3 regions of the Gordonia sp. PvP123 genome follow, and region 3 is predicted to be linked to each of the others. Evidence: riboswitches for the same ligand, from Rfam matches in the RefSeq annotation. Region 3 holds a riboswitch; each other region holds the start of a gene.
The links. A riboswitch is a leader RNA that binds a small molecule or an ion and turns the genes downstream of it on or off. The one in region 3 is predicted to bind thiamine pyrophosphate.

Region 1 (9,858 bases), on a different contig from region 3:
GCGACCACCGCACCGGAGCGATGTTCGGCGAGGCCCTGATCACCGGCAACGCCAGCATCTTCCAGGCTCTGGACTGTGCGATACGCATCGCGGGCGAGATGGACCAGCCCGACGAGACCTGGACAGCCGCACACAGCCTGCTCGGGGATGCCATCCGGTCCGATGTCGGGCGCGAGGAATGGCAGATCTTCACCCCGCCGTCCGAGCATTCGATGGACTGGTACTACCCGATCCTCGGCGGAGCCGTGCGGGGCCGCGAAGGTCAGGAACTGATCGCTCGCCGCTGGGAACAGTTCGTCGTTCCCGGCAAGGGTGTCCGATGCGTGGACCATCGGCCCTGGGTGACCGGTGCCGAGACCTGTGAGCTGGCCCTTGCTCTGGACTCGCTCGGCGACACCGCCGACGCCATCGAGCTCATCGCCTCGATCCAGCACCTCCGTGATCCGGACGGATCGTATTGGACCGGGCTGGTGTTCGCCGACGGCAAGCGCTGGCCGGTCGAGAAGAGTTGCTGGACTTCGGCCGCCGTCGTCCTCGCGGCCGACGCGGTCAGCCGGACGAGCGTCGCGAACGGGATCTTCCGGGATGTCCGTCAGCGTCTGGTCGCACCGACACCCTGACCGGTGACCGGCGGGCGGTCATTCCGCGAGCGTCGAGCCCGAGTCGATCTGCTCGGCAAGGGCGCGCCGGGCCTCGTCGTGCAGCACTGCTCGCAGATCCTCTTCGAGCGCAACGAATTCCGGTGAGGTGAGGACCGCGAGTTCCCGCGGCCGCGGGAGCTCGACGCGCGCTTGGCGGACGACGGTCGCCGGTCGGGCGGACAACACGATGACCCGGTCCGAGAGGTAGATGGCCTCACGGATGTCGTGGGTGATCATCAGCACCGTCCACCGGTAGCGTTGCCAGACCGACTGCAGCCACGACTGCATCTCCGTCCGGGTCAGCGAGTCCAGGGCGCCGAACGGTTCGTCGAGCAGCAGCAGATCGCGGTTCTGCACGACCGTGCGGAGCAGGGCGGCCCGCTGTCGCATCCCCCCGGACAGCTGAGACGGGCGCGCGTCCTCGAACCCGGACAACCCGAAGGTGGGGAAGAGCTCCGCCGCCCGGCGACGGGCATCGGCTGCCGGCACACCCTGTACCTGCAGGCCGAGGATCGTGTTGTCGAGGATCGTGCGCCAGGGGAACAGGAGATCCTTCTGCGGCATGTACGCGCAGTGTCCGGCGATCGCGGCGTCGCCGCCGACGGTGACGCTGCCGGAGTCGGGTACGTCGAGCCCGGCGAGCATGCTGAAGATGGTGCTCTTGCCGCAGCCACTCGGTCCGATGACGGAGACGAACTCGCCGGGCTCCGCCGTGAACGAGACCGCGTCGAGCACGTGACGCGGAGGTTGCTCGCGGCCGCTCCGGGGGAAGGATTTCGTCAGCCGGTCCACGACGAGCCGGCGAGCGTCGTCGGTCATGAGGGCTCGGTCTTCTCGGCACGAGCCCACGGCACGACGACGCGTTCGATCGCGAATGTCAGCAGATACAACCCGACGCTGATGAGGGCCGTCACCAGCACGGCCGCGAGCACGAGGTCGGTGCGGAACGAGTTCTTCTGAAGGCTCATGTAGATGCCGAGCCCCTGGCTGGCACCGACGTACTCGGCGAACACGGCACCCACCACCGCGTAGGTGATGCCGATCCGCAGCGCCGTGAAGAACCGGGGGAGCGCGGACGGCAGGCGCACGTAGCGGAAGATCTGCGGGCGGGTGGCGCCCATGCTCCGCAGGAGTGCGCCGGCCTCGCGATCGGCGGCCGCGAACCCCTCGATCAACCCGATCGCCATCGGGAAGAAGGTGACAAGGGCGATGACGAGGACCTTCGGGAGCACGCCGAAGCCGAACCAGATGATCATGAGCGGAGCGATCGCGATGATCGGCAGCGTCTGCGATGCGACGAACAGGGGCACGAAGGCCCGCCGCAGGGTGGGGGAGAAGTCGACGATGATCGCCAGTACCCATGCCAGGACCAGTGACACCGCGAAGCCGATCAGGGTGACCTGAAGCGTCGCCCCGGCGTGCACCCCGATCTCGTCCCGATGCGCCCACCCCTGTGCCGCGACCCGGGACGGCGACGGCAGCAGTTGCGGTCGGACCCCGCTGAGATCGACATAGACCTGCCAGGCCGCGACGAGTACCACCACCGCCACGATCGCGGGCGCGGCCCGCCGGAGGCCGGTGCTAGCGGGACGCGTCGAGGTAATCATTGGTGAAGTAGGTCGACCAGTCCGGCTCGGCTGTGAGCGCGGCCCCGTCCGGACCCGTGAGAAGCCCACTGCGGTAGAGGAACCCAGAGTTCCCGGCCCACTGCTCGAGCGTCTGCCCGCCCACCCGGCCGTTCGCGTCTTTCATGTACTGGGCGGCAAGCATCCGCTGGCTCTCGACGACCAGCTTCTCGTCGTTGAACGCGCCCGGATTGGCGGCGATGAGGTCGCGGGCGGCGGCATCCGGGTCATCGGCCGCAGCCTGGTAGCCGCGTTGCAGCGCCCGTACGAACGTCGCCGCACGCTCCGGGTTCTCGTTCAGCCAGTCCTCGTTGGCGTCGACGACGATCGCGTAGGCCTCCGGGAAACCGAAGTCCGTGTAGTGGAAATACCTCATCGGCGTTCCGTGGTGCTCGGCCTCGATGCCCTCCCAGGCGAGATACGAGACGGTGAAGTCCGCCTTCCCGGAATAGACGGCCTCGTATGCGGAGGTGCCGAGGGTGACCGAGGTGAATTCACCTGTGCCGCCGTCGTTCCGGATCACCCGCTTGAGTGTCTCCACCTCGCCGGGGTCACCGAACCCGGCATAGGTCTTGCCGTCGAGGTCCTTCGGGCTCGTGATGTCGTCGCGGTCGGCGCGGACACCGATACCTGTCGCCCACCGCTGCAGTGGTGCCAGCACGGAGATCGTGTGCGCGCCCGATGCCCGAGAGAAGGTGGACGAACTGTGGGTGCTGATCCCGAATTCGGCGTTCCCCGCGTCCACGACGGTGTCGACGGAGGTGTTGTTGTAGGGCAGGATCTCGACGTCGAGGCCGGACTCGGCGAAGTACCCGCGCTGTTGCGCCACGAACAGGCCCGTGTGATTGGTGTTCGGGGTCCAGTCGAGCGCGAACCGGATGGTGTTGTCGGAGGCGGTGTCCGACCCACACGCGGTGGCCGTCGACAACACCGCGACGGTGGCAACGAGGCAGGCCAGGACGCGGCGCGCGCGGCCGGTCATGCGGCGGGCCATGCGTAGGGGTTCAGCGCGGTGTCCCAGAACATGAGCTCGTACCGGGTGGCGATGGTGAACGCCGCGGACATCGCAGCCCGTTCCGGCGCGCCGGCCGACGCCGCCGCCGCATCCACCAGTTCCCTTGCCCGGGCGGCGGATTCCTGGAACTCCGGGGCGTCGTAGGTGGTCACCCACTGGGCATACGGGTGCTTCGGGTCGGCGGCGAGGACCTCGGCGGCGCTCGCCGCCAGTCCCCGGCCGACGTCGGCGTAGATCCAGAAGCAGGGCAGCGTTGCGGCGGCGCCGACCGCGTACGACTCGGTCGCTGCGGTGGCGATCAGGTAGGACACATAGGCCAGGCACGCGGTCGACGGCTCGGGCTCACCCTGCCGCGGCGGCAACTGGCCGCCCCCGAGCAGGTCGCCGTGCAGGGCGACCTCGACGGTGGCCGCGGTCGACGACGAGTTCGCCCAGAATGCCGCGGTCTGCGGGTCGGGCGACTTCGACGCCAGGATCGCGAGTGCTTTCGAGTACCCGGCCAGGTACAGCGAGTCCTGCTCCAGGTAGGTGCGGAACACCTCGAGGGGCAGCGTGCCGTCTCCGAGGCGGTGCAGGAATTCGAGATCGTCGATCGACGCTCGCAGAGCTGTCGTCTGTTCCCACAGGTGGTCGGTGAAGCGGCCGGGATCCGGCGCGTGCGCATGCAAAGACATGACATCCCTTCGTCAGCATTACCTGGACAGGTTCTCGGGTCTCATCTCAGCCCCGCAGTCGCGGAGCACCCCGTGTCAGAACGCACCCAGGCTAGCAGAGGGATTCGGGCCTCTACACGACTGCCGGAGCGATACCCAACTTTCCCGCGAGTTTCGCGAGGTAACCGGTCGCGCGCTCCACCGAGTCGTCGGGCAGGCCGTACAGCACTGTCGTGACACCGATCTCGCGCCACTTCTCGAGTTTCTCGGGAACCGGTCGGAAGTCGAGGACGACGATCTCGGGATCGCCGGTGCGACCTGCGTCGGCCCAGATCTGCTTGAGCAGCGACACCGAACCCTCGATGTCCTCCTCGCCCGGGGTGGTGATCCAGCCGTCCGCGCTGCGCGCGATCCACTTGAAGTTCTTCTCGTTGCCCGCCGCACCCACCTGGACCGGGATGTGTGCCTGGGTCGACTTGGGCCACGCCCAGCTGGGACCGAATTGCACGAATTCGCCGTCGTATTCGGCTTCTTCCTCCGACCACAGCGTCGACATCGCCTCGAGGTACTCGCGCAGCATGGTGCGCCGGCGCTTCGGCGGCACGTTGTGGTCCGCGAGTTCGTCGAGATTCCAGCCGAATCCGACGCCGAGGGTCACCCGCCCGTTCGAGAGGTGATCGAGGGTCGCGATGGTCTTGGCCAGCGTGATCGGATCCGATTGCACCGGAAGGGCGACCGCCGTGGCCAGACGGATGCGTTCGGTGACCGCGGCGGCGGCGGCCAGCGATGTCCACGGGTCGAGCGTGCGCATGTACCGCTCGTCGGGCAGGGTCTCGTCACCGGTGCGCGGGTGCGCCGCGTCGCGCCTGGTGGGGATGTGCCCGTGTTCGGGAACGTAGTAGGAAGCGAATCCCGCGTTCTCGATGAGTGGGGCGAGGACGTGCGGCTTCAATCCGCGATCACTGGTGAACTGCACGATCCCGAAATCCATGGTGCCCTCCGACGGCGTCGTTCGGCCGCCCGGGACGGCCGGACGGTTGACTGGACACCAGTCTAGGTGATCGGCGTCACTCAGACCAGAGGAGGACCGGGGCTCGGACGCGGTCAGTGGCGTGGATCGGTGCGGAACCCGGGGAGGATGAAGACCTCGAGGTGTCGTCGGACCTGGGATGCGTCGTCGATGTCGACGGTCTCACCCGGCGACGTACCCAGGCTGATCAGCACGCGGGCAACCCATTCGGACACCTCGCGCAGGTCATGTCCAGGATGGATCTCGCCCCGGTGCGCGGCGTGCTCGACGAACGGGAACCAGAACGCGGCGAGGTCGGGGACGAGCTTGACGACGCCCACGCCGGCGCATTCGGCGAACTCGGTCGGTTCGTCGGTGCGCAGCCGCATGAGTAGGGTTCCGGGGTCGTCGTACGCGCCGCGGCCGATCCGCACACCGGCAGTGAGCCGGCCCGCGAAGTCGTCGATCCCGTCGAGTTCGGCGCGTGCGTCCCGCCAGAAGGACTCGGTGAGGCGCACGATGGTGGCACCGATCATGGACGGTTTGTCGGGATAGTGCCGATAGAGCCACGCGCGCGAGACCCCGGCCGTCTCGGCCACCTGCTGCATCGTCGTCGCGCGAATCCCCTTGTCGGCGAGCAGCTTCTCTGTCGCATCGAGTAGGCGGTCCTGGACCGTGGTGGTCGGGGCTTCGGTCACGGACACTCCTGCGGTCACGGTCTGCGCGCACTGCTGCGTACTCGTCGGCGGTTCCGGCGAACGGACGACGGCGTCGTAGACAGTTCGCGGATTCTGTGTACACGATACGTCGCATCGTGTAGACACAAACCAGAATGTGTCTACACGCATGACCGAGACCCATACGACCGAACCACGACGTGTCCGACGAGGGGGCAGTGTGCCTTTACCAACCACCGCGATCATCGGGGCCGGCATCAGCGGTCTGACCGCAGGCAAGATGCTCACCGATTACGGCGTTCCGTACACATGCTTCGAGAGTTCCGACCGGGTCGGCGGGAACTGGGCGTTCGGCAATCCGAACGGCCACAGCAGCGCATACCGCTCGTTGCACATCGACACCTCCAAGCACCAACTGTCGTTCCGGGACTTCCCGATGCCCGACGAGTACCCGGACTTCCCGCACCACACCCAGGTGAAGGCCTATCTCGACTCGTACGCGGAGGCCTTCGACCTCTACTCGTCGATCGAGTTCACCAACGGCATCGAACACGCGACCCGACTCGACGGCGGCGGCTGGGAACTGCAGACCCAGCTGGGCGAGCGACGCCGGTTCGATCTGCTCGTCGTCGCCAACGGGCACCACTGGGACCCCCGGTGGCCGGACTTCCCGGGCGAGTTCGACGGCATCGAGATGCACGCCCACCACTACATCGACCCGCGCACCCCGCACGACTTCATGGGCAAGCGCATCCTGGTCGTCGGACTCGGCAACAGCGCGGCCGACATCGCCGTCGAGCTGTCGTCGAAGGCACTGGACAACAAGCTGACCCTGTCCACGCGGTCGGGTGCATGGATCGTCCCGAAGTACTTCGGCGGCAAACCGGCCGACAAGTACTACCGGTCGACGCCGTACCTGCCCACGTCGTGGCAGCGGAAGTTCGTCCAGGTCATGCAGCCCGTGACGGCAGGACGTCCCGAGGACTACGGACTACCGACGCCCAATCACAAGTTCTTCGAAGCACATCCGACCCAGTCGGTCGAGCTGCCGCTCCGGCTCGGCTCCGGTGATGTCATCCCCAAGCCCAACATCAACCGATTCGACGGGTCGACGGTTCACTTCGACGACGGCACCTCCGATGATTTCGACATCATCATCTACGCAACGGGATACAACATCACCTTCCCGTTCTTCGATCCCGAGTTCATCAGCGCCCCCGACAATCGGATCGACCTGTACAAGCGGATGTTCTACCCGGGGATCGACGACCTCGTCTTCGCCGGTTTCGCGCAAGCGGTCCCGACGCTGTTCCCGTTCGTCGAATGTCAGGCCCGCCTGATCGGCGCGTACGCCACAGGTCACTACCGGCTCCCGTCGGTGCCGGAGATGCGGCAGACGATCGAGGCCGACATGCACTACTACACCGGCCACATGCTCGATCGCCCGCGGCACACCCAGCAGCTCGATCACTATCTGTACGAACACAACATGCGGACCAAGGAGATCCCGGCGGGCATCCGCCGGGCCCAGCAGCAGGGGCCGACCGAATGGGCCGGCGTCGCCTCCGAACTGGTCTCGAAGGGAGCCTCGGCATGAGCACACCGGACGGTGCGACCACCGTGCGCTTCTCCTCGTCGGACGCCGAGTGCGACGCCTGGTTCTTCCCGGGCGCGGCATCGTCGCCCTTCGAGGTCGACGGCACACGGCCCGTCGTCGTGATGGCCCACGGCTTCGCCGGGACCAAGGACTCCGGTCTGGGCCCCTACGCCCAGCGCTTCGCCGAGGCGGGCCTGGCGGTGCTGGCGTTCGACTATCGCGGCTTCGGGTTGTCGGGAGGAGAACCACGGCAACAGATCTCGCTGGAACGTCAGGCCGACGACTACCGTGCCGCGATCGTGGCCGCGAAGAAGCAGCCGGGCGTCGATCCCGGTCGGATCATCCTGTGGGGTGTCTCGCAATCCGGTGGCCATGCACTGACCGTGGCCGCGGACCGCGAAGACGTTGCCGCGGTGATCGCCGTCATCCCCTTCGTGAACGGGCCGGCCGCCGGCCGGGTCGCCTACGCGCAGAACGGCGGGGCGGCGATCGCGAAGTCGACCGCGACCGCGGTGGCCAGTGCGGTGTCGCGACGCCTCGGACGTGCCCCGAGGATGATGCGAGTCGTGGGGCAACCCGGCGACACCGGCGCCGCGCTGACGGCGCCCGGTTATCAGGAGAGCTACCAGGCGATTGCCGGCCCGTCCTGGCGCAACGAGGTCGACGCCTCGGTCGGCCTGGAGATCGGGGGCTTCCGCGCGGACAAGTATGCGCATCGGGTCTCCGCTCCGGTGCTGTTCCAGATCGCCGACTTCGACTCCGTCGCACCGCCATACGCCGCGTCGAAGACGGCCTTCAAGGCACGCGCCGAGGTGCGGCACTACCCGTGCGACCACTTCGACGTGTTCGCCGGGAACGACTGGTTCGAACCCTGCGTCAAGCACGAGATCGGTTTCCTGACACGGCATCTGGTTACCAAGGGCCACCCCGTCGAGGCCGGGGCCCGATGAGTCGGGCGATCGTCGTCGGCGGCGCCTCGGGTATCGGCCTCGCCACCGTCGACGCGTTGGCCGATGCCGGTTCAGAGGTGGTCGTCGCCGACGTCGACCTCGTGCGCGCCGAGGCGGTCGCCGCCGAACGAGGCGATGCGGTGCGCGCGGTCCGGCTGGACGTCACCGACGAGGACTCGGTCGCAGCCGTTTTCGAGGATGTGGGCGAGTTCGACACCGCGGTGAACTGTGCCGGACTCTCCGACCCCGGACCGCTCACCGACCTCGAGTTGAGTGCGTGGCGCCACACCGTCGACGTCTGTCTCACCGGAACGTTCCTGGTGGTCAAACACGCCGGCCGACGGATCGTCGACGGTGGGTCGATCACCTGCATCGCGTCGCTCAACGGTCGGCAACCCGGTGCGGGGATGGGCGCGTACTGCGCCTCGAAAGCCGGTGTGCTGATGCTCGTCGAGGTCGCCGCCCTCGAACTCGCCGAGCGTGGGGTCCGGGTCAACGCGGTGTCACCGGGACTGGTGATGACCCCGCTGACCGAGGGGATCGGTTTCGTCCCCGGTCTGACCGAGGACTACCTCGACAACACCCCGCTGGGCCGCAGCGGTGAGACGTCCGAGATCGCCGACACCATCGCATTTCTCGCCTCCGACAAGGCTGGATGGATCACCGGCGCCGCCTTCGACGTCAACGGCGGTGCGCACCTGAAACGCTATCCCGACGTGCTGGGCAAGGTGCGGGCGCTGGCCGCGGAAGCCTAGCGCCCGCTCTCGCCTCGCGTCAGACCTTCGGTGTCAGCGGCGCACCGACGTCACCCGAATCGCGACGCAGGACGCGCAGCGATCCCTCGACCCTGACCTCGGTGAACTGCCCGGTTTCCAGTGCCTGGCAGTAGATCTCGTACGGCGGCCGTCCGCCGTCGGCCGGGTCGGGGAAGACGTCGTGGATGAGCAGGGCGCCGCCGATACGAACCCATGGCGCCCAGCCGTCGAGGTCGTTCTGTGCGGCCTCCATGCTGTGGCCGCCGTCGATGAACACGAAGTCGGCCGGCGTGCCCCAGACCCTCGACGCGACCGTCGACGGTGCCAGCACCCCCACCACGGTCTGGTCGAGTCCGGCGTCGAACATGGTGCGGCGGAAGCGTGCCGAGGTGTCCAGCGTGCCGGTGTGCGCGTCGACGAGCGATTCGTCGTGGTACTCCCACCCGGGCTGGTGTTCCTCGGAACCGCGATGGTGGTCGACGGTCACGATGACGGCCCCGCGCGCCTCGCCCGCGGAACCGAGGAACACCGTCGACTTGCCGCAGTATGTACCGATCTCGACGCCGACCTTCGTCGAATCCGGTTGCGACAGATACTCTCCGGCGATCTCGAACAGCGTCTGCGCCTCGTCGAGCGGCATGAAACCGGGGGCCTCCTCGGCGACTCGGAGGCGTTCGGGGGACGGTGCGCTCGGCAGCTGGGCCGTGGGGTGTGACATGGCACCAGATCCTATCGGGTCTGTGAGCGCCGCCGCGTAGGGTGAGCCCTATGAAAGCTCAGGTACTCAATGCAGAGACAGGCCCCTCCGGACTCGAACTGAAAGACGTCCCGGACCCTGTACCCGCCGACGGTCAGGTCCTCGTCGATGTGAAGTCATGTGGGGTGTGTTTCCCCGATGTCCTGATGAGCCAGGGCAAGTATCAGCTCCGCGTCCCC
Region 2 (9,858 bases), on a different contig from region 3:
TGGCGGCGAGCAGGAACTCGTGGACCGTCGCATCGTTGCGTTTGGCCGCCTTGCGCAGGTCTCGGGTCGAGGCATCGACGAGTGCGTACTCCCGCTCGCCCGACTTGGTGAGCGCGGGCCAGGCCCGCTTCTTGCCACCGCCGGCCGCGTGCTGATCGCCGTAGGCGGCCTTCGCCTCGGCGAGTTCCTCGGGATCGATGCCGCTGATCCGGAATCGAGGGCTGGTCGCGAACCGCTCGAACTCGGCCAGGTCCTCGGGTTCGCCGTCGGCGAGGAGCGCGGCGAACGCGGCGCCCGCGATGCCGTCGGAAACGCTGTGGTGTACCCGTAGCAGGACCCACTGCCCGACGCCCTCGGCGCCGGCCGACGGGGTGAACAGCGTGATGTCCCAGAACGGGCGCGGGCGAGGCAGCGGCGACTCGAGGAGCTTCGCCACCCGACGTTGCAGGTGCGCACGGTCGGTGAACCCCAGCTCGGTCACGTGCTCGCCGGCGTCCCAGCTGTCGTCGGCGAGCACCACCTCGGGCTTGCGCCAGCGCCCGTTACGGATTCCCAGCCGAAAGATCTCGAACAGCCCGGATCGTTCGCGGACCCGCTCCCGCACCTCGTCGAGGCCGAGCACGTCGCCGCCGCCCTCGAGCTGCAGGATCATCGACCAGTGCATCGGCGCACCGGCCTTGTCCATGTGCAGGTAGGTGTGGTCGGGAGGCGCGAGTTCGGTGACGCGTGCGTCGACCGGTGCCTGGCCGGCTGGGCTGTTCATGTGAGGACCGCCTGGGTGGGAGAGGATGTTCGGATGCTTCTCAGGACGCGGACGAGCCCGGCCGGTGCAGCTCCGAATCGACGAACATGGCCTGGTAACGCTCGGTGTCGGGCTTCATCGCTGCCGCGACGAGTTCCCACAGCACCTCATCGGTGCCGCCCCCGACGCGGGCCAGCTTCATGTCCCGCCACCACCGGCCGATCGGGGTCTCGGTCTCGAGGTAACCGATCCCGCCGAAGATGTGCAGGCACTCCGACGCGACCTCCTCACCGAGATTGGCGGCCGTCGCCTTCAGCGCCGCGGCGGTGCGCAGGTTGATCTTGCCCTCGGCGGCGACGCCGGCGAGTGCGTACCGCAGAACGTCGACCCTGGCCTGCAGGTCCGCCACGCGCAGGCGCAGCGCCTGGTGGTCGTAGAGCTTCTTGCCGAACTGGGTGCGCTCCATCATCCGGGCGAGCGTCACCCCGATCATGACCTCGCAGGCGGCGGCGATCTGGGCGGCCACCGAGTACCGCTCGTGCGCCAGCCCCCAGCTGATGATGGCCAGGCCGGTCCCCGGCCGCGCGATCAGCGCCTCTTCCGGGATCCAGGCATCGATCGTGACCGGGGCGGTGTCGAGCGGCCCGGCGCCCAGCTTCTGGTACGGCTCACCCACCGTGACCGACTTGATCGGCACCGCGGCGAGGGCCACGTTGCCGCCCAGATCAGGACCGTCGTCGACGCCACGGCAGACCACGAACACGTGATCCGCGATCGGCGAGAGCGACACGAACTTCTTGTGTCCGACGACGCGGAAGCCGTCGTTCTCCGGGAAGATCCGGGTCTCGGAGTTCTGCAGATCCGAGCCGCCCTGCTCTTCGGAGGCCCCGATGCAGAGCACCGTCTCGGCGGTCAGCGCACGCTGGGCGAGGTCCTTGAGGTAGTCGTTGCGGCCGAAGCGGCGGAGGATGGCGATCGCCGAGTCGTGCAGGCTCACCCCCACCCCGATCGCCGCGGAGCCGAGCGCGCCGAGGTGGGCGCCGAGCGCGAAATGATCGCGGAGGTCGGTGAACTTGCGGTCCTCCCACTTACGGACGAAGACACCTTCGGAGCCGAGGTGCTCGAGAAGGGGCCGCGGGAACCGGTGATCCTGTTCGGCCTGCGCCGTCCACGACGTCACCCGCTCGTCGAACGCGGCGTCGAGCAATTCGGCGTACGTCTGCACCGGTGTGTCCACACTCATGTCGACTCTCCGTCTCAGGCCGGGGTGCCGGCCTTCGACCGGATGAGGTCTTCGAGGTCACCGACGGTCTTGGACTCGAAGAGCTCCCGCTCGGACAGCTTCACGCCGAGCCGCTCCTCGATCGCCACCACACCGATGGCGAACGCCACCGAATCCAGTCCCAGGTCGTCGATCAGCTTCGCGTCGCGGCTGACGTCTCCCAGCGAGAGGTCGAGGTCTTCTTCGAGGATGCCGCGCAGGGCTTCGGTGATGTGGTCGGACATGTGGTGACTCCTGAGATGGGGTGTTCGGTCGAAAGTATCGGGTGATCAGCGCGGGACCACGTACGGGGCGACGCTGCCGAGTTTTTCGCAGGTCTCGGTGAACTCGCGCTCCGGCGTGGACTGCGCGACGATCCCGGCGCCGGCACGCAGCCACGCGCCGTCTCCGGAGGAGAAGATGGTGCGCAGCGCAAGGGTGGCCTCGAGTTCGCCCGTCGATGCCGCGGTGAGGATGGCGCCGGAGTACAGGCCACGACGCCGCGGCTCGAGGCGGTCGATCGCCTCCACCGCCGGGGTCTTGGGGATCCCCGACGCGGTGATCGACGGGAAGACGACTTCGAGTGCACGCCAGGGTGATTCGTGAGCAGCGAGGGTGCCGCGGACGGTCGAGGCCAGGTGCTGGACGCTGCCTCGTTCGCGGACCTCCATGAACTCGCTCACCGCGGTGGTGTCGTCCGCTGCGATCGACGAGATCTCGTCGAAGCATGCCCGCACCGACATGGCGTGCTCGGCGATCTCCTTCGCATCGGAGAGGAGGTCGGCGCGCGCCGCCGCGTCCTGATCCGCCGAGATACCGAAAGCCCTTGTCCCGGCGAGCGGTTCGGTGACCACCGTCCGGTCGTCATGCACCGCGACGACGAGCTCGGGGCTGAATCCGGCGGCCTGGAGGTCGCCGAGCGAGAGCAGATAGCTGCGGGCGGGATTGTTGTCGGCCCGGCCGCGCGCGTAGGTCGCGGGGATGTCCACGTCGAACGGGATGTCGACGGCGCGGGAGAGGATCACCTTCTGATACCGGCCGGCTTCGATCTCGGCGACCGCAGTCGCCACCCGCCCCCGGTAGTCGTCGGGGTCCGCCTGGACATCCACCGGTCGCGACTCTGCCGAAACAGTTGCCTGCGAGGCGATCTCGAGAAGACGACGGGCACGATCGGCGTCGACGGCGCCGGTGTCGACGCCCTCGGCATCGACGGTCACCTCGAACTCGGGGACGATGAGGTGCGCCAGGACGGTGTCCTCCGGGACGCGGTCGAGGATGCCGTGATAGGGCGCACAGAAGTCGAAGCCGACCCAGCCGTAGACGCGCCAGTCCGGGATCGACAACGAAGCGGTCGCGGCAGCGAGCGCGTCGGCGGGGTCGCCGCGCCACGGCGTCGTCGTCCGGTCACCCTGATCGTCGACGATGACCTCGCTCCGCGTCACGACCACACGAGCACGCACCCCGGCCGCGAAGGTCCATCGCCGGTCGCGCTCGTAGACGACATGATCGCCGAACTCGCCGGAACCCGCCCAGGCGGCCGTGATCCGCGCAGCATCGGACTCACCCAGCGGCGAGGCGGGCGCGAGCAGGTCGACGAACTGCGCGGCGTGCGATTCGGTTGTCAGCGACATGTCCTTCGTTCCTCCGGTCGTGATGCACTCGAGCACCGATGATCATAGGGAAGCTTAGGGCAGCCTAATCAAACAACCCCCCACGGTCGAGAGCGGGCCCACCGTCCCGCATCGACCGGTAAGGTTACCCTATCCTGGCTGTGTTTGAATGAACTCATGCCGACGCACCTCGACCACGTGACCGATCTGCTCGACGGTTTCTCCCCCCACACCGATGCACAGGCCCAGCGATACCGGGACGCGGGCGTGTTCCTCGGCCGCCCGCTGTTCGCGGCCCTCGACGTCGCGGCCGAGCGCTCCCCCGATGCGCCCGCGGTGACCGACGCATCCACCGACGGTCCGCGAACGCTCACCTACGCCGAGTTCCGCGCCGCCACCCTGCGCCGGGCCGCCGGTTTCGTCGACGCCGGTCTGCGGCCCGCCCAACGGGTCGTCCTGCAGCTCAACAACTCCCTCGACTTCGCCGTGACCCTGTTCGGCCTCCTTCGCGCGGGTGTCGTGCCGGTGATGACACTGCCGGCGCACCGGATCACCGAGATCGCCCATCTCGCGACCGGCTCGGGCGCGGTCGCCTACATCGGCGAGGACGGCCGCCGGGGGTTCGACTTCCGCGACCTCGCGGCCGAACTGCAGTCGCGGGTGCCCGACATCGCGCAGGTCTTCATCTCCGGCGATCCCGGCCGGTTCGCGGCGCTGCCCGACGCCGACCCCGCCGCGACCGCGCTCCCCGACGGCCCCGACCCCGGTCTGCCTGCGCTGTTCCTGGTCTCGGGGGGAACCACCGGCCTGCCGAAACTGATCGCCCGCACGCACGACGACTACGACCTCAACGCGCGACTGTCGGCGGGCATCGCCGGCCTCACCGCCGACGACACCTACCTCGTCGCGCTGCCCGCAGCACACAACTTCCCGTTGAGCTGCCCGGGCATCCTCGGTGTGGTCGGCGTCGGCGGGCACACCGTCTTCGCCGACAACCCCAGCCCGGACAACACCTTCGACCTGATCGAGCGACACCGCATCACGGTGACCTCGCTCGTCCCCGCCCTCGCGCAACTCTGGTGCGCGGCGACCGAGTGGGAACCCGCCGACATCAGCTCGCTGCGCCTGCTGCAGGTCGGCGGCGCCAAGTTGGCCCAGCCCGACGCCGTCGCCCTCGACGCCGCACTCGGCCCCGTCGCGCAGCAGGTGTTCGGGATGGCCGAGGGTCTGATCTGCTACACCCGTCTCGATGAACCGCGCGAGCTTGTTCACCAGGTGCAGGGTTCGCCGATGTCGGAGCTCGACGAGGTGCGCGTGGTCGACGAGGACGGCGACGACGTCCCCGATGGCACGGAAGGTGAACTCCTGGTGCGTGGGCCGTACACGATCCGCGGTTACTACCGGGCCGCAGCCCACAACGAGAAGTCCTTCACGCCGGACGGTTTCTATCGCTCCGGCGACAAGGTGACGAGGCTGCCGTCGGGCCACCTCGCGGTGACCGGCCGCATCAAGGACACCATCGTCCGAGCCGGCGAGAACGTCGCTGCCGACGACGTCGAGGAGAACCTCCTCGCCCACGACTCGGTCCGACAGGTGGCGGTGGTCGGCCTACCCGACGACGCACTCGGGGAGAAGATCTGCGCCGCCGTGGTGCTCTCGCATGAGCACCCCCCGGCCCAGCCGCTGGAGCTCGCGACCATCCGCGCGTTCCTCGCCGAGCGCGGACTCGCCTCGTTCAAACTGCCCGACGCGGTGCGGATCGTGACCACCCTCCCGGTGACCGCGGTCGGCAAGATCGACAAGAAGGTGCTGCGCGAGACCCTGCTCGCCGACTGAGCCGGCGCACCCCTCACACCGGAGCGAGGGTGACGATCCCGGGATGGCTGTCGAGGTAGCGCTTGGTGAACGTGCACACCGGACGCAGCCGGGCGCCCTGTTCGCGGGTGTAGTGCACGACGGTGCGGGTGAGCCGGGTGGCGAGACCGTGTCCGCTGTACTCGTCGTAGAGCACGGTGTGCAGCACGGTGATGGTCGTCTGACCGTCGGCCGTCTCGGTCGTGTAGCCGAGAACGCCGACCAGATCGCCGGCCACCCAGAGTTCGAATCGGTCGCGGTCGGGGTTGTGTACCACCTGCGAGATCTGTTGCAGAATCGACTTCGCCGACTGTGGTGGTCGCTGACGATGCTTGCGGAGCACCCGACCCTCCTCACCTCGTGATCACGGACATCGGACCACCGGCGCGCGCCGCCCTGACTCGACATGACACCCGCCTGTGATCCGGGTCACACGGTACCTTACGGAACCGTAACTGCCGACCCCATGGCTCGGTTGTCGCATATCGATACGGTTCGCCGCACCCTGCCCGCCCGTCTCGTCGGGCGATGTAGGGTTGCGGACGCACGACAACTACACACCGCGGGGGCTCTCACGATGACCGAGGGCTGAGATGGCGACGGGCGGTCGCCGACCGCTCGAACCTGTCCGGGTAATGCCGGCGTAGGGAGATGAGCCATGGGTACGTCTGTATCCGCCACATACGACAGCAGCGCACCCGCCGATTCCGGATCCCTGTCCCTCGAGACGGTTGGCGAGAAGTGATGCGCACAGTCGACGCAGAACAACGCACAGTCGACGGACATCGACGCACGCTCGACGAGGGTTTCGTGGAACTCCCTGTTGCACAGCCCGGTTCTGCTCCCGTTCGGGTCCTGACCATCGCCGGATCGGATTCGGGTGGTGGTGCGGGAATCCAGGCCGACATGCGCACCTTCGCTCTGCTCGGGGTGCACGGGTGTGTCGCGGTGACTGCGGTGACCGTCCAGAACTCGCTGGGTGTCCGCGGTTTCGAAGAGATCTCACCGCAGACCGTGGCGGCGCAGATCGACTCCGTCGCCGGTGACATCGGTGTCGCCGCGGCGAAGACCGGCATGCTCGCGTCGGCACCGATCATCGAGGCCATCGTCGAGCAGTGCGGCGCGAGCGGCATCGGCCGCGATGCATCCGTCCCGCTGGTGGTCGACCCGGTGTGCGCATCGATGCACGGAAACCAGCTGCTCGCCGACTCCGCGCTCGACACGTTGCGTCACAAGCTGTTCCCCCTCGCCACGGTCGTGACACCCAATCTGGACGAGGTCCGCTTGATCACCGGGATCGAGGTCACCGACGCCGATTCGCAGCGCGATGCCGCCAGGGCACTGCTCGATCTCGGGCCGCGGTGTGCCCTGGTCAAGGGCGGGCACCTGCGGACGTCGGATCGGTCCCCGGACCTGCTCTACGACGGTGACCAGTTCATCGAACTCAGTCATGAGCGGATCGACACCCCGCATGACCACGGCGCGGGCGACACCCTCGCCGCGGCGATCGCGAGCGCCCTCGCACACGGCTACCCGGTCCCCGAGGCGGTCGGCTTCGGAAAGGGTTGGGTCACGCGCTGTCTGGCCGCTGCGTATCCGCTGGGCGCCGGTCACGGTCCGGTCAATCCGTTGTGGCGACTGGGCGCCGGTTCAACGGACTGACTGATACGGCTGGTTCGCCGCTACGCATCGGCGACGACCCGTGGCCGCGCCGTCCCTATCGACGGGTCACCACCGGTGGAATCCAGGAACCGTCAGCGATCGCCGATCGCCCACCGTAGGCACGTAGGTACAGTGAGAATTCGCCGGCCGGAGACGGTAGCCAGTTGGCCTGCCGGCGCTTTTCGGGTGAACTGTTACCGACCTGAAGGGTCAATGAACCGTCCTCGCCGTACACCAGCGACTTGTTCTTGGTGCCGAGCGAGTACCGCGCCAACTCGTTGGGCACGAAAAAGTGTGCTGGGTCGTACATCGTCAGCGACCAGAACCCGTCCACCGGAGGCAGATCGCCTGCGGCAAACGTGACCTCATACTGATGCTCGCCGGTCAATTGCACACCGGCAGAATCGACATCGAGGTAGTAGTACTGGGTTTCGTTCGCTCGGTTCTCGAACATGTTGGACCGCGAGGTCGCCGCCCGGTTGTAATAGTCCAACCCCCATTCGGAATTGTTGACCGACCTGTTCCACCCGTTTCCTACCGCTTTGCCGTTGTACTGCCACCGCATCGCGTTCGCTACGAAGGTGTCATCGGCCTCGTGGAATGCGTCCACAATCTGCCGTCTGATCGCGGGATCGCGCTCGCCGGAGTCGAGCAGCGCGGCGAACTGGGCGTACAACGCCTCTTCGCCGCGTTGCGGTGGTACAGACTGCAGCACTTCTCCGAGTTGATCGAAAAATCGCTGTGGATCAACCCATTTGGTCTCCGCACCCGCGCTCGGCCCGGCATCGAAAGCCGGAACATCACCCCAGTCCTTCGCCTGCATGTGCCCGGTGAATCGGTCAGCGGGTACACCATGATCTGGTTGATGAGCGGACGAATCGCAGCACGGTCCTCGGCTGTGTCATCCATGAAGACACGCGGGATCGCGTTGCCGAGAGTGGTGGGGCTGCGCAGCACATCGACGATGCCATCAGGAACGGCCCCCTCCCACGACGGGCCCGCCAACAGATAATGGCCGGGAGCACTGCCATACAACGATCCCACTCGGCCGAACTGATCGGTGCGGGCATCGTAGAAGGCGTACACATAGAACCGGTCACCGAAGTCCGGTACCTGCACCACCACCGGTTGCTCGTCGAGTGAAAAGAATCCAAGCCCGTACACCACATCCTGATTCGGGCAGGCGATGAACCTTTGCTCCGGATCGATGTAGTCGTCGAGCATGGCGATCTGTCCAGTCGGCGACGCCGGCAGAACCCCGCCGAGGCGGCCGGGTTCCGGTGCCTCACTCAACTTGGCCCGCCGGTTCAACCTACGAAACATCTGCGGCGGTCACGCGTTCACAGCCGATTCGGTTCTGGCTCCCGTTCTCCATGCCCGATTCCCCGACTCGGGCATCAGCCGGCTCTCCACATGGCGTCAGGCGACATACCGAGGCGCCGCGTCCGACATCAGGCAGGACCCGGTGCCTCATGGGCAACCGCGTCGGCGACCGTGGGGTACAGCTGCAGCCGGTCTGCGGGGTCGACAGCATGCACCACATCTCTGAACTGACCGATGTCCCGGGCTATGCGCAGACCGACGCCCCTGCGGGCCAGTGCATCTCGGAGTTCGATCAGCATCTGCACCGCGCTCACATCGATGAACGGCGAGGTCTCGGCGTCGAGCACCACGACCCTGGTGTCGTCGTCGGCGATCGATTCGATCCGATCCCGGACGTGGTCGGAGTTCGCGAAGTACAGACCGGATTCGACCCGGACCACCCGGACGCCGGGGATCGTCGTCAGGCCCGGGTTGTAGGCGACGTCGACCCAGCGCCGTCCATCCTTGGCCAGGACGGCAACATTCGGCTGGGACGACCGGTAGAGCAGCAGCAGAATCGATACGACGATCCCGATCACGAGTCCGGGAAGGGTGTCGAAGACGAGGACCCCGGTCATCGCAGCGACCGCGGAGAGAAAGTCGAGTCGGGTGGTCCGGCCATAGATCCCGGCAAGTCTCGTGGTCCAGACCCGGAACAGGGCCCGCAACGCGGGCGTGTCCACCAGTTCGATCACCGCGGCGATGACGACCGCGGCGAGGGTGGCCTCGGGCAGTTTCTCGAAGAGTGGCGTCAGCACGAGCAGGGTGACGATCACCAGCGCCGCGACGATCAGTCCACTTGCTTGTGTCCGGGCACCGGCCCCACCGTTGACCGCGGTCTTGGAAAGACTGCCGTTGACGACCATCCCCGACGCCAGGCCCGAGCCCAGGTTCGCGGCGCCCAGACCTGCCAATTCGCGATTCGCGTCGACGGTGTAGCCGGCCTTGGCCGCGTACGTTTTCGCCGCGCCCAGACCTTCGGCGAATCCGATCAGGACCACACCCACCGCGGGGCCGGCCAGGTCCAGATAGTCCGACCAGTCGAGTCCGGTCGGCAGCCCGAGCGCGGGCAGCCCGGCGCTGATGTCGCCGACGACCTCGACCCCGTGGTCGTCGAGTGCGAACACGTAGACCGCCACGATGCCCACGGCGACGACGACCAGCGAACCGGGTATCAGCGGAAGCCACCGTTTGAGGGCCACCACCACGATGAGGCTTGCGATCCCGACTGCCGCCGTCGTCCAGTCGATCCGCCCGATCTCCCGGAACACACCTACTAGCTGTTCGAAGAAGTCGCCGGGTTCCTTGTCCATCCCGAGGAGCGCCGGCACCTGACCCACGATGATCGTCAGGGCGAGTCCGACGAT
Region 3 (9,858 bases):
GCCAGGGCCGCGTCGCTCGCGGTACCGATGCCGGCGTCGAGGATGACCGGCAGCGGGTCGTCGAAGCGGGTGCGGCAGTCGTCGACGATCATCTCGATGTTGTGCGGGTTGAGGATTCCGAGGCCGGTCCCGATGGGCGAGCCGAGGGGCATCACCGCGGCCACGCCGAGATCGGCGAGTCGTGCGGCCAGGACCGGGTCGTCATTCGTGTAGGCCAGGACGACGAATCCGTCCGCGACCAGGGCGGCCGCCGCGTCGACGAGCTCGATGGCGTCGGGCATCAGGGTGCGCTCGTCGGCGACCACCTCGAGCTTGACCCAGTCGGTCTCGAACGCCTCGCGCGCCAACTGCGCGGTCAGCACCGCCTCGGCGGTGGTGTGGCACCCCGCCGTGTTCGGCAGGACCGCGATGTCGAGCCTCCGCAGCAGGTCGAAGACCCCGGTGCCCGAGGCGGCGTCGACGCGGCGGACCGCGACGGTGGTGAGTTCGGTGCCCGACGCGACGAGTGCGCGTTCCAGGGTCGCGAGATTCGACGCGCCCCCGGTGCCGGTGATGAGCCGAGACGAGAACTCGCGGCCGCCGATCCGCAACGGGTCGGGTGTCAACTGGTCAGCCACCCTGCACCGCCGTGACGATCTCGACGACGGCGCCGTCGGTCATGGTGTGCCGGTCCCAGCGGCCGCGCGGGACGACCGCGCCGTCCACCGCGACTGCGATCCCGCGATCCGGCAACCCGAGTCCGGCGACCACATCGCGCACCGAGGCGTCGGCATCGACGTCCACTGTCTCGCCGTTCACCGTGATACTCATTCCTCGACTCCTTCCAGGATCGACAGGACCCGCTCCGCGGTACCGGGAGCGAGGACGATCCCATTGCGTCCGTGCCCGGTCGCCACGACCGTGCGGGCGTCCACGCGGGTGACGAGCGGTAACCCGTCGGCGGTGCACGGCCGCAGGCCGGCCGCCGCTTCGGTCAGCTCATACGTCCGCAGCCCGGGCATCACCTCGATCGCGTCGGCCAGCAGGTCGGCGACCCCGCCGGCCTGGGGCGTCCGGTCGGCCATCCCCTCCGCCTCGTACTGGGTGGCCCCGACGACGACCCCGTCCTCGCGCGGGACCACGTACACGGCGCGGCCGTGCAGGCGAGCCCGGACGACGTGGTCGGGCGGGGGCACCGACCACCGCGTGCGACGAAGCCGCAGGATCTCCCCCTTGGCCGGGTGCAGGTCGACGTCCGGCCACAGTGCCGCGGTGCCGAGTCCGGCGGCGAGCAGGACCTGCGCGTCAGGGCGCAGGTCGTCGACATCGGACAGGGACTCGAGGCGAGCGGAGACGAGCTCCACGCCGGCACCGGTGGCCGCGGCGCGCAGCGCCTCGAGCAGTCGGCGGTTGTCCACCGACCATTCGCCGATCGCGCGGTAGCCACCGACGAGTCGAGAACTCAGTGACGGTTCCAGTGTTCGGATGTCGCGGCCGGTCACCGGCTGTAGCGCGGCATCGGTGCCGGGCTGACCGGACCAGACGAAGTCGGCGAGGTGTCGCAGATACTCGAGGTCGGTGGCCGAGGCCGCGACGAAGAGCGAGTCGGTGGCGGTGACGACGGCCGGATCGTCGAGTCGCTTCACGAGCGCAGGCCAGCGGCGGACCGACTCGACCGACAGGGCGAGCGATGCCTCCTCGCCGGGGATCCCCTCGCCGAGCGAACCGAGCATGCCGCCCGCGACCCACGAGGCGCGCTCCTCGGTGCCGGCGTCGAGTACGCGAACCCGCCACCCGGCGTCGGCCGCGGCGAGCGCGCACGTCAACCCGATGACGCCGCCGCCCACGACCGTGAGCAGGCGGTGCGCAGGCTTCTGCTGAGGGGAATTCACGCTGGAATCACCTTCCTTCGCCGGAATGACCCGGATCAGGTTCGACGGTCAGCGGATGGGTCCGCACTCTCAGCCCGGCCGATCCGGACTCCCGTGTGTTCGTGCGGTCCACCCTACGCCCGGGCCTCGGGCGTCCGGTTAGCCTGGTCGGCGTGACGACCCCGAACCCCACCACGTCAGCGTCCGCGGACTCCGGCCGCGCGGCGGACCGTCGTCGTCGGCTCTCCGCGGCCCGCCTCTACCTGTGCACCGACGCCCGGCGCGAACGCGGCGACCTCCTCGACTTCGTCGATGCCGCGCTCGCGGGCGGCGTCGACATCGTGCAGCTCCGTGACAAGAACTCACCGGGCGAACGCGAGTTCGGGACCCTCGAGGCGCGGGAGGAACTCGAGATCCTCGCCGGCTTGCGGGCCGTCGCCGATGCGCACGGCGCATTGCTGGCGGTCAACGACCGCGCCGACATCGCGGCGCTCTCCGGCGCCGATGTCCTGCACGTGGGACAGGGCGACCTCGCGCCGTCGGCGGCCCGCCGGATCGTCGGCCCGGAGGTGATCATCGGCGCCTCGACCCACGACCCCGACCAAGCCGCCGCCGCGATCGCCGACGAGGACGTCGACTACTTCTGCGTCGGCCCGTGCTGGACCACGCCCACCAAACCCGGCCGCGCCGCCGCCGGCCTCGACCTCGTCTCCGCAACTTCGGAAATGCTGTCGGGGACAACACAATCGCCGAAGCCGTGGTTCGCCATCGGCGGGATCGACGCCGGCCGCGTCGGCGAGGTGACCGCGCTCGGGGCCCGGCGGATCGTCGTCGTCCGAGCCATCACCGCGGCCGCCGACCCGGCCGCCGCGGCCCGCGACCTCGCCGGGATGCTGTAGCGGCTCACCGCCGGCCGCGGGCAAACACGTTTGCCCGGTCGATACCTCGGGTCTATGGTGGACCGATCATGTTGTGCATCACGAGCGTTCTCGTAACCCGCCGCAGCGGGGTCTGACTCTGACCGACCCCCCGCTGCGGGTCGGTTGCGCTCTCCAGTCGGTCATCCGTTCTTCGACCGAAATCGGTTAATGAGATGCACCCTCTTCATCTGTCCCATCCATCCTGTTCGTGGCATGAGTGCGGCGACCGCCGCGGTGACGATCTGTTCACCGAGCGGTACGGACGTCCGCTTCCCCCTGGAATGCACGAGGAGGCGACCGGGATGACCTGGCAGGAATTCACCGACGAATACTCCCGCGGCGGCGCGATCCGGCTCGGATCATGGTCGGTCGTGTCGTGTCCGGGCGACCTGGTCGAGTGCCGGGCGACACTCGCGATCGCCGACCGCATCAGGTCGTGCAGCGCGGTCGCCGCCGGTCCGGTCGGCGCGATGACCTCGATCCTCCACGACGTCGGCGCCCCGGTTCAGATCGTCCGCCTGCATCAGCGGGTGGTCGACGGCGTGGTCACGACGTTCCTGCTGTGCGAGAACGACGGCCGCCAGGCGTGGGCCGCCGGCGAGGGTGCGAGCGGCGACGAGGCGAACGTCCACGCCCTGATCGCGGGCGCGAACCGTCTGCTGGACGCCGATCGTGTCGGGGTCTGACGGGTAGGGAGCGGGACTCAGCTCTGGGGGTCGAGCATCGCGATGCGCTCGCGAAGCGTGGGCCAGGCGAGCCCGAACGCCGGGTGCAGCGGCAGCTGGTCGACGCGCTTCTCGTCGACCCACCGCAGCTCGGTGGATTCGAAGTTGGCGACCGTGCGGACCGGCGAATCGGTCTCGGCGATCACGGTCGTGTAGGTCCATCCGCCGGGTGACTCGTGGGTGACGACGGCCGCGACGACGCGCAGATCGTCGCCGGTGATGCCGGCTTCTTCCTCGGCTTCGCGAATCGCCGTGTCGACGGCGCCTTCGTGCGAGTCGCGCGCGCCGCCGGGCAGCGCCCATGTCCCGCCCTGGTGCGACCAGGCGGCGCGATGCTGGAGGAGCACACCGGTCGATCCCTCCGGCAACGGCGCCCGCAGCAGCAGACCTGCCGCGCCGTGGACACCCCAATATCGTGAACCGTCGGGATCGATCACCCAGCCGTCGCCGTCGCCGCGCACCACGCCTCCTCGCAACCCGATCGCGTCGACCGGGTGCCTCCACCGTAAGTGAGACGCGCGCCACCTGCCAGGGAGTCCGCGCAGCGCTTGCGGATCCCGGGTGGCGAACCCTGAGGCGACCCGGTTGCACGCACTGCGAGCCGAACGGTCGAGGTCGGCGACGCGGGGCCGGTCGAGCCCGGAGGAACCCCGCCCGATGGCATAGGGTGAAACACGCACGACCCGGTGAACGATGACCCAGATGACACAACACCTGGCGTTGATCGCCCGGCCACGCGAATCCGGAACGGGGAACCGGTGACCGTACGACCGCACCGGAGACGATCCAGCGTTCGAGAAGGGATCAGGTAGGTGACCGGCGACGCGTCCTCCGTGCGGACGGCGCTGACGCGTGGCGGTCGCACGATCCGACCGGCGCAATCCTCACCCCCGATCCGACAGGTGCTCGCCGACCGGCGCGAACTCGTCGCCACGGCCCGGGAACGCGCCCAGTCGCCCTTCCAGACCCTCCGGCACTTCGCGGTCACCACCCCCGGCAAACTCATCATCATCTGCGGCATCCTGGCGCTCGGCTGTCTGAGCACCGGGCTGTACGCGTCGACGGTTCTCGAGGACCGCACCCAGACCCTGCAGCGCCTCATCGATCGGACCGAACCGCTCGCCGAGGCCGCACAGGTCCTCTACAGCTCGCTGTCGATCGCCGACGCCTCCGCGAACGCCGCCTTCATCTCGGGCGGTCTCGAGACCCCCGAGTTGCGGCAGCGCTACTCCGACGCGCTGGCGACGGCGTCGTCGTCGTTGATCCTGGCGACCGGTACGTCCAGCGAACCCGGTTCCGGCATGGCGTCGGACCGGGCGGAGCAGGCCGTCAGCGCCGACCTCGAGACCCTCTCCACCTCGATCCCGGTGTACAGCGGTCTCATCGAGACGGCGCGAACCAACAACCGACTCGGCAACCCGGTCGGCTCGGCGTACCTCGGCCAGGCGTCGTCGATGATGCAGGACGAGATCCTCCCGGCCGCACAGCGCCTGTACGAGCGGCGTTCGATGGCCATCGCCGATCCCCAACACACGCTCACCCGCCCGCCGTGGACCGTGTACGCGCCACTGTTGTTCCTGCTCGCCGCGCTGGTGCTGACCTCGCGCTACCTCGCACGCCGAACCCGCCGCCGGTTCAACCTCGGGATCGTCGCGGCCGTCTTCGCCCTCAGCATCGGGACGCTGTGGCTGCTCGCCTCCGGCCTGATGTCGGTGGCGGCGACCAGCGACGCCCGCACCGAGGGCGCCGACCCGCTCCGCGACCTGACCGCTGCCCGCATCCTCACCCAACAGGCCCGGTCGGCGGAGACGCTGTCGCTGATCCGCCGCGGCGACCAGGGCGGACTCGAACGCAGCTTCTCCGCGGCGACCAGCGAGATCGGCAACATCGTCGACGACGTGCGCGGCGGAACCGAGGACGGCGACAGTGCGGTCACCGCCGAGCAGCTGGACACGGTGACCGCGGCGCTGACGGAGTGGAAGCGCACCGACGCCGCCGTCCGCCGCTACATCCAGACCGGGAACTTCGGTCTCGCCCGCCTGCACACCGTCGGTGACGGACCGGACAGCTCCGCGCGCGCCTACACCGCGGTCGACACCGCGCTGGTCGATGCGATCACCACCGCCCGGAACTCGTTCCGCGACGACATCAACACCGCGCAGCGCGTCCTCGGGTTCACCGGCACCGGCATCCTGCTGCTCACCGTCTTCGCCGGTGTCGCGATCGTGGGCGGTCTCATCCCCCGGATCCGGGAGTACCGATGACGACCATGCCCGCACCTCATACCCCGTCACGTCATCGCCTGCTGACCTTCGTGGTCCTGCTCGCGCTCACCGGCCTCGTCGCCACGGGGTGCGTGCGGTTTCCCGCACCCGAATCGCCCCCGCCCACCGCCACCGCCGGACCACCGGTGCTGCCCGGCGTCCAGGTCGACGTGCCGGTCGAACCACTGCCGAGTTCCGAGGCCTGCAATGCGACCCTGACCCTTCGGCCGCCCGCCCAGATGCCGCTCCCGCGCCAGATGCCGCCGAACTCGACGATGGCCGGGATCCTGGAACGCGGCCGGCTCATCGTCGGCCTCGACATCGGCTCCAACCTGTTCAGCTTCCGCGACCCGATCACCGGCGACATCCAGGGCTTCGACGTCGACATCGCGCACGAGATCGCCGGCGCCATCTTCGGCGACGACCGTCGCGTCGAGTTCCAGGTCCTGAGCTCCGCCCAGCGGATCGACGCCCTGCGGGACATGACGGTCGACGTGGTGATCAAGACGATGAGCATCACGTGCGACCGGTTGCGCGACATCAGCTTCTCGGCTCCCTATTACGTTGCCTCGCAGCGCATTCTGTCGTTCCGGAATTCGAATGTCACCGGCCCGGCGCAACTGGCCGACAAGCGTGTCTGCGCGGCGCGCGGGACGACCTCGATCGGCCGCATCCAGGCCATCCAGCCCCGCGCCACCATCGTCAGCACGACGACCTGGGCCGACTGCCTGGTGCTGATGCAACAGGGGCAGATCGACGCGGCGACCACCGACGACGCCATCCTCGCGGGTCTGGCCGCACAGGACCCGTGGTTGCGGGTCGTCGGCCCCAGCCTCGGGGAGGAGTTCTACGGCGTCGGAATCCCGAAGGGCCAGGACGACATGATCCGGTTCGTCAACGGGGTCCTGGAGCGCATCCGCGTGACCGGTCGCTGGCAGGAGATCCGCGACCGGTGGTTGTCCATCCTCGACAGCGGGTACGGCGCGCCCCAGCCGTACTACCGGGACTGATGCCCATGGACGGCGCAGCGCGCAACGATCACGACACCGACGATGTCCGCCACGATCCGGCGGGCGACGATCGGGGCGGCGACGATCGAGGCGGCGACGATCAGGCGGGCGACGATCGGGGCGGGGACCTCGGCACCCAGCGCGTCTCGCTCGACGCGCTTCTCGGCGAGGACGAGGTCGGGCAGGACGAGGCCGGCGAAGTGGGGCAGGACGAGGTCGGGCAGGACGAGGTCGGCGAGGTCGGCACCCAGAAGGCCGACCTCGCGGCGCTGACCGCCGGCTCCGACGACACCACCGACCCGCGGCCCGGTCGGCGCACCGACCCCGATGTCGGAACACAGGCTGTCGCACCGGTGTTCACCGTCGGGGTGGACCCCGACGATCGGACCGACCGCGTCGTGCGGTCCCGTCCGGCCGTACCCCATCCGGAGCCCGACTCGGGTCCGCTCGGCCGGCGACTCGTGCCGCGCCGCCGTCCTCCGGTGCACGAACGCCGGCTCGGCAGCGGCCTGGTCGAGATGCCGAAGATCACCGACATCGAACCCGAGGACGCCGTCATCGACGACCCGGTGATCGCCGACAACAAGCGGTTCTGCTGGCGCTGCGGCAAACCGGTCGGCCGCGTCGAGGGCGAGGGCGCCGGACCGCCGACCGGTGATTGCGGGAACTGCGGCGCCCGATACTCGTTCGTTCCCGGTCTCGCTCCCGGCACACTGGTCGCCGACCAGTACGAGATCGCCGGTGCGATCGCCCACGGCGGCCTGGGCTGGATCTACCTGGCCATCGACCGCAATGTGAGCGATCGGCCCGTCGTCCTCAAAGGCCTGCTGAACTCCTCGGATTCGGAGGCACAACGCGTCGCGGTCGCCGAGCGACAGTTCCTGGCCTCGGTGAACCATCCCGGGATCGTCAAGATCTACAACTTCGTCGAGCACGTCGACGACGATGACCGCTTCGGCTACATCGTGATGGAGTACATCGGCGGTCAGACGCTCAAGCAGATCACCGCAGGCGACCCGGACAACTCGTTGCTCTCGGTCGAACAGGGTCTGGCCTACATCCTGGAAGTGCTTCTCGCCGTGGGCTACCTACACTCGGTCGGCCTGGTCTACAACGACGTCAAGCCCGAGAACATCATGGTCGGCAGTGACGAGGTGAAGCTGATCGATCTCGGTGCCGTCTCCCCGATCAACGGTTACGGGCACCTCTACGGCACGCCCGGGTTCCAGGCGCCGGAGATCGTCAAGACCGGACCGCAGATCGCGACCGACATCTACAGCATCGGACGTACCCTCGCTGTCCTCACCGTGCCGATGGAGATGCGTCACGGGCGCTACGTCGATGGCCTGCCCACCGCGTCGAAAACGCCGCTGTTCCGGAACAATCCGTCGTATTACCGCCTCTTGCAGCGCGCCACGGCGCCCGATCCGGCCGACCGCTTCGTCTCCGCGGAGGAGATGAGCACGCAGGTGCTGAACGTGTTGCGCGAGACCGTCGCCGTGCACACCGGCGTTCCGCGTCCAGCGCTGTCCACGGTGTTCACCCCGCAACGTTCGACCTTCGGCACCGACCTCATGCTCGCGCCCGTCGACGGCTTCTTCGACCCCGATCAGGCGGCGTTCTACGACCCGGTGGACATCGCCAACGCGCTGCCCGTCCCACTGGTCAACCCGCTCGACCCGGCCGCGAGCCTGCTCACCTCGGCGGCGCTGTCGGATCCGCGCCAGACCCTCGACTCCATCAACACCGCCCGCGCAGAGGGTTTCGCGTCGCTCTTCGGCGGCCGACCGGTCAAGAACGCCCACCCCTCTCGGGAGATCGATCTCGCCGAGGCACGCGCTCACCTGCAACTCGATGACGTCGACACCGCGCTCGCCCTTCTGCAGGAAGTCCGGGCCCACCACGGCGATTCGTGGCGGGTCGAGTGGTACATGGGCATCTGCGCGCTGATGAACGACGAGCCCGAACTCGCCTACGAGCGCTTCGACGAGGTCCTCGGCGCGATGCCCGGCGAGGTGGCACCCAAGCTCGCCGTCGCCGGAACGGCCGAGCTCATCGGCCGCTGGCTGGCCGACGAGAAGGGCCCCGCGAAGTCCGCGGACAAGATAGCCAAGCTGTATGACGTTGCGCAGCACCACTATCACGATCTGTGGCTCACGGACCACAGCATCGTCACCGCCGCCTTCGGACTGGCCCGGCTCGCGGTGGCCGCCGGTGACATCGACGCCGCCATCCAACCGCTCGACGAGGTGCCGGCCACCAGTCGCCACTTCAACACCGCACGCGCGACGGCGATCATCGCGCTCGTCCACGGCCGGCCCACCTCGCAGGTGACCCGTGAGCAGATCGTCGAGGCGGCCCGACGTCTCGAGCAGATCCCGGACACCGAACCACGCAAGGCCCGGATGCTGCTGATCGTGTTGGGTACCGCGCTGGGCTGGATCCACGACAACCCCGAGGATGCCGCACAGGACAAAGAACCCTCCACGTTGCTCGGATTCCCGTTCACCGAGTACGGGATTCGCACCGGCACCGAGCGCTCGCTACGTCAGCTGGCCCGTCTGACCCGCACCAACCGAGCACACCGGTTCATGCTGGTCGACCTCGCCAACTATGTCCGACCGAACACGTTGTTCTAGGGCGTTTCGAAAGGCGTCCCGGTTGCGTTGCACACGAGCGGTTCTTGCCTGAGGAGATCCTCGAGGTGCGCCTCGACCGACGTTGGACGTCGGCGACGCACGCGCCGTGGTGGTCGGACGTCGATGACGTGGCTGATCGTCAACCATGAGCGGCGCGCGTCTTGGCGGTGTGGCGTCTCCGGGCGTGCTTGATCGCCGGGCCGGGTGGTCGGTCCGTGGATCTCGGCGCGTATGTCGCGTAGAAGTTCTGCGAACCGCCGGGGTATGTCGGGTCGGCGGTTGAGGCGGTCGGGATTGGGTGGTGCGCCGGGTTCGGCGTTGAGTCGCCAGACGCAGCGGCCTTCGTCGGGTCCGGACCGTTCGATGTGGGTGGTGTACTGGCCGGGCTGGTCGCCGACCATCCGGTTGTGCCGCGGGCAGGCCGGGGCGAGGTCGTCGATGTCGGTGAGA

Region 1: it holds a riboswitch for thiamine pyrophosphate, as region 3 does, so the genes downstream of both, ABIC25_RS23630 (TenA family protein) here and thiO (glycine oxidase ThiO) in region 3, are expected to answer to the same signal.
Region 2: it holds a riboswitch for thiamine pyrophosphate, as region 3 does, so the genes downstream of both, thiD (bifunctional hydroxymethylpyrimidine kinase/phosphomethylpyrimidine kinase) here and thiO (glycine oxidase ThiO) in region 3, are expected to answer to the same signal.

Annotation. Positions count from the first base shown of each region.
Region 1 covers NZ_JBEPPN010000016.1:60,069-69,926, reverse strand. Annotated here, with positions in the region: gene ABIC25_RS23650 (prenyltransferase/squalene oxidase repeat-containing protein) at 1-620, shown strand, start outside; gene ABIC25_RS23645 (ABC transporter ATP-binding protein) at 639-1,460, opposite strand; gene ABIC25_RS23640 (ABC transporter permease) at 1,457-2,248, opposite strand; gene ABIC25_RS23635 (ABC transporter substrate-binding protein) at 2,223-3,248, opposite strand; gene ABIC25_RS23630 (TenA family protein) at 3,245-3,955, opposite strand; TPP riboswitch at 3,943-4,038, opposite strand; gene ABIC25_RS23625 (LLM class F420-dependent oxidoreductase) at 4,068-4,925, opposite strand; gene ABIC25_RS23620 (TetR/AcrR family transcriptional regulator) at 5,039-5,647, opposite strand; gene ABIC25_RS23615 (flavin-containing monooxygenase) at 5,841-7,217, shown strand; gene ABIC25_RS23610 (alpha/beta hydrolase) at 7,214-8,167, shown strand; gene ABIC25_RS23605 (SDR family NAD(P)-dependent oxidoreductase) at 8,164-8,922, shown strand; gene ABIC25_RS23600 (class I SAM-dependent methyltransferase) at 8,942-9,640, opposite strand; gene ABIC25_RS23595 (NADPH:quinone oxidoreductase family protein) at 9,691-9,858, shown strand, end outside.
Region 2 covers NZ_JBEPPN010000005.1:52,901-62,758, forward strand. Annotated here, with positions in the region: gene ABIC25_RS10485 (wax ester/triacylglycerol synthase domain-containing protein) at 1-763, opposite strand, end outside; gene ABIC25_RS10490 (acyl-CoA dehydrogenase family protein) at 804-1,985, opposite strand; gene ABIC25_RS10495 (acyl carrier protein) at 2,000-2,248, opposite strand; gene ABIC25_RS10500 (salicylate synthase) at 2,294-3,634, opposite strand; gene ABIC25_RS10505 ((2,3-dihydroxybenzoyl)adenylate synthase) at 3,791-5,449, shown strand; gene ABIC25_RS10510 (GNAT family N-acetyltransferase) at 5,463-5,810, opposite strand; TPP riboswitch at 6,020-6,134, shown strand; gene thiD (bifunctional hydroxymethylpyrimidine kinase/phosphomethylpyrimidine kinase) at 6,212-7,129, shown strand; gene ABIC25_RS10520 (DUF1214 domain-containing protein) at 7,185-7,952, opposite strand; partial or broken gene ABIC25_RS10525 (DUF1254 domain-containing protein) at 8,033-8,452, opposite strand; gene ABIC25_RS10530 (SulP family inorganic anion transporter) at 8,581-9,858, opposite strand, start outside.
Region 3 covers NZ_JBEPPN010000006.1:113,784-123,641, forward strand. Annotated here, with positions in the region: gene ABIC25_RS13045 (thiazole synthase) at 1-617, opposite strand, end outside; gene thiS (sulfur carrier protein ThiS) at 610-810, opposite strand; gene thiO (glycine oxidase ThiO) at 807-1,871, opposite strand; TPP riboswitch at 1,866-1,976, opposite strand; gene thiE (thiamine phosphate synthase) at 2,024-2,749, shown strand; gene ABIC25_RS13065 (hypothetical protein) at 3,073-3,456, shown strand; gene ABIC25_RS13070 (NUDIX hydrolase) at 3,474-3,956, opposite strand; gene ABIC25_RS13075 (GlnX family signal transduction membrane protein) at 4,308-5,759, shown strand; gene ABIC25_RS13080 (glutamate ABC transporter substrate-binding protein) at 5,765-6,769, shown strand; gene ABIC25_RS13085 (serine/threonine-protein kinase) at 6,775-9,408, shown strand; gene ABIC25_RS13090 (HNH endonuclease signature motif containing protein) at 9,405-9,858, opposite strand, start outside.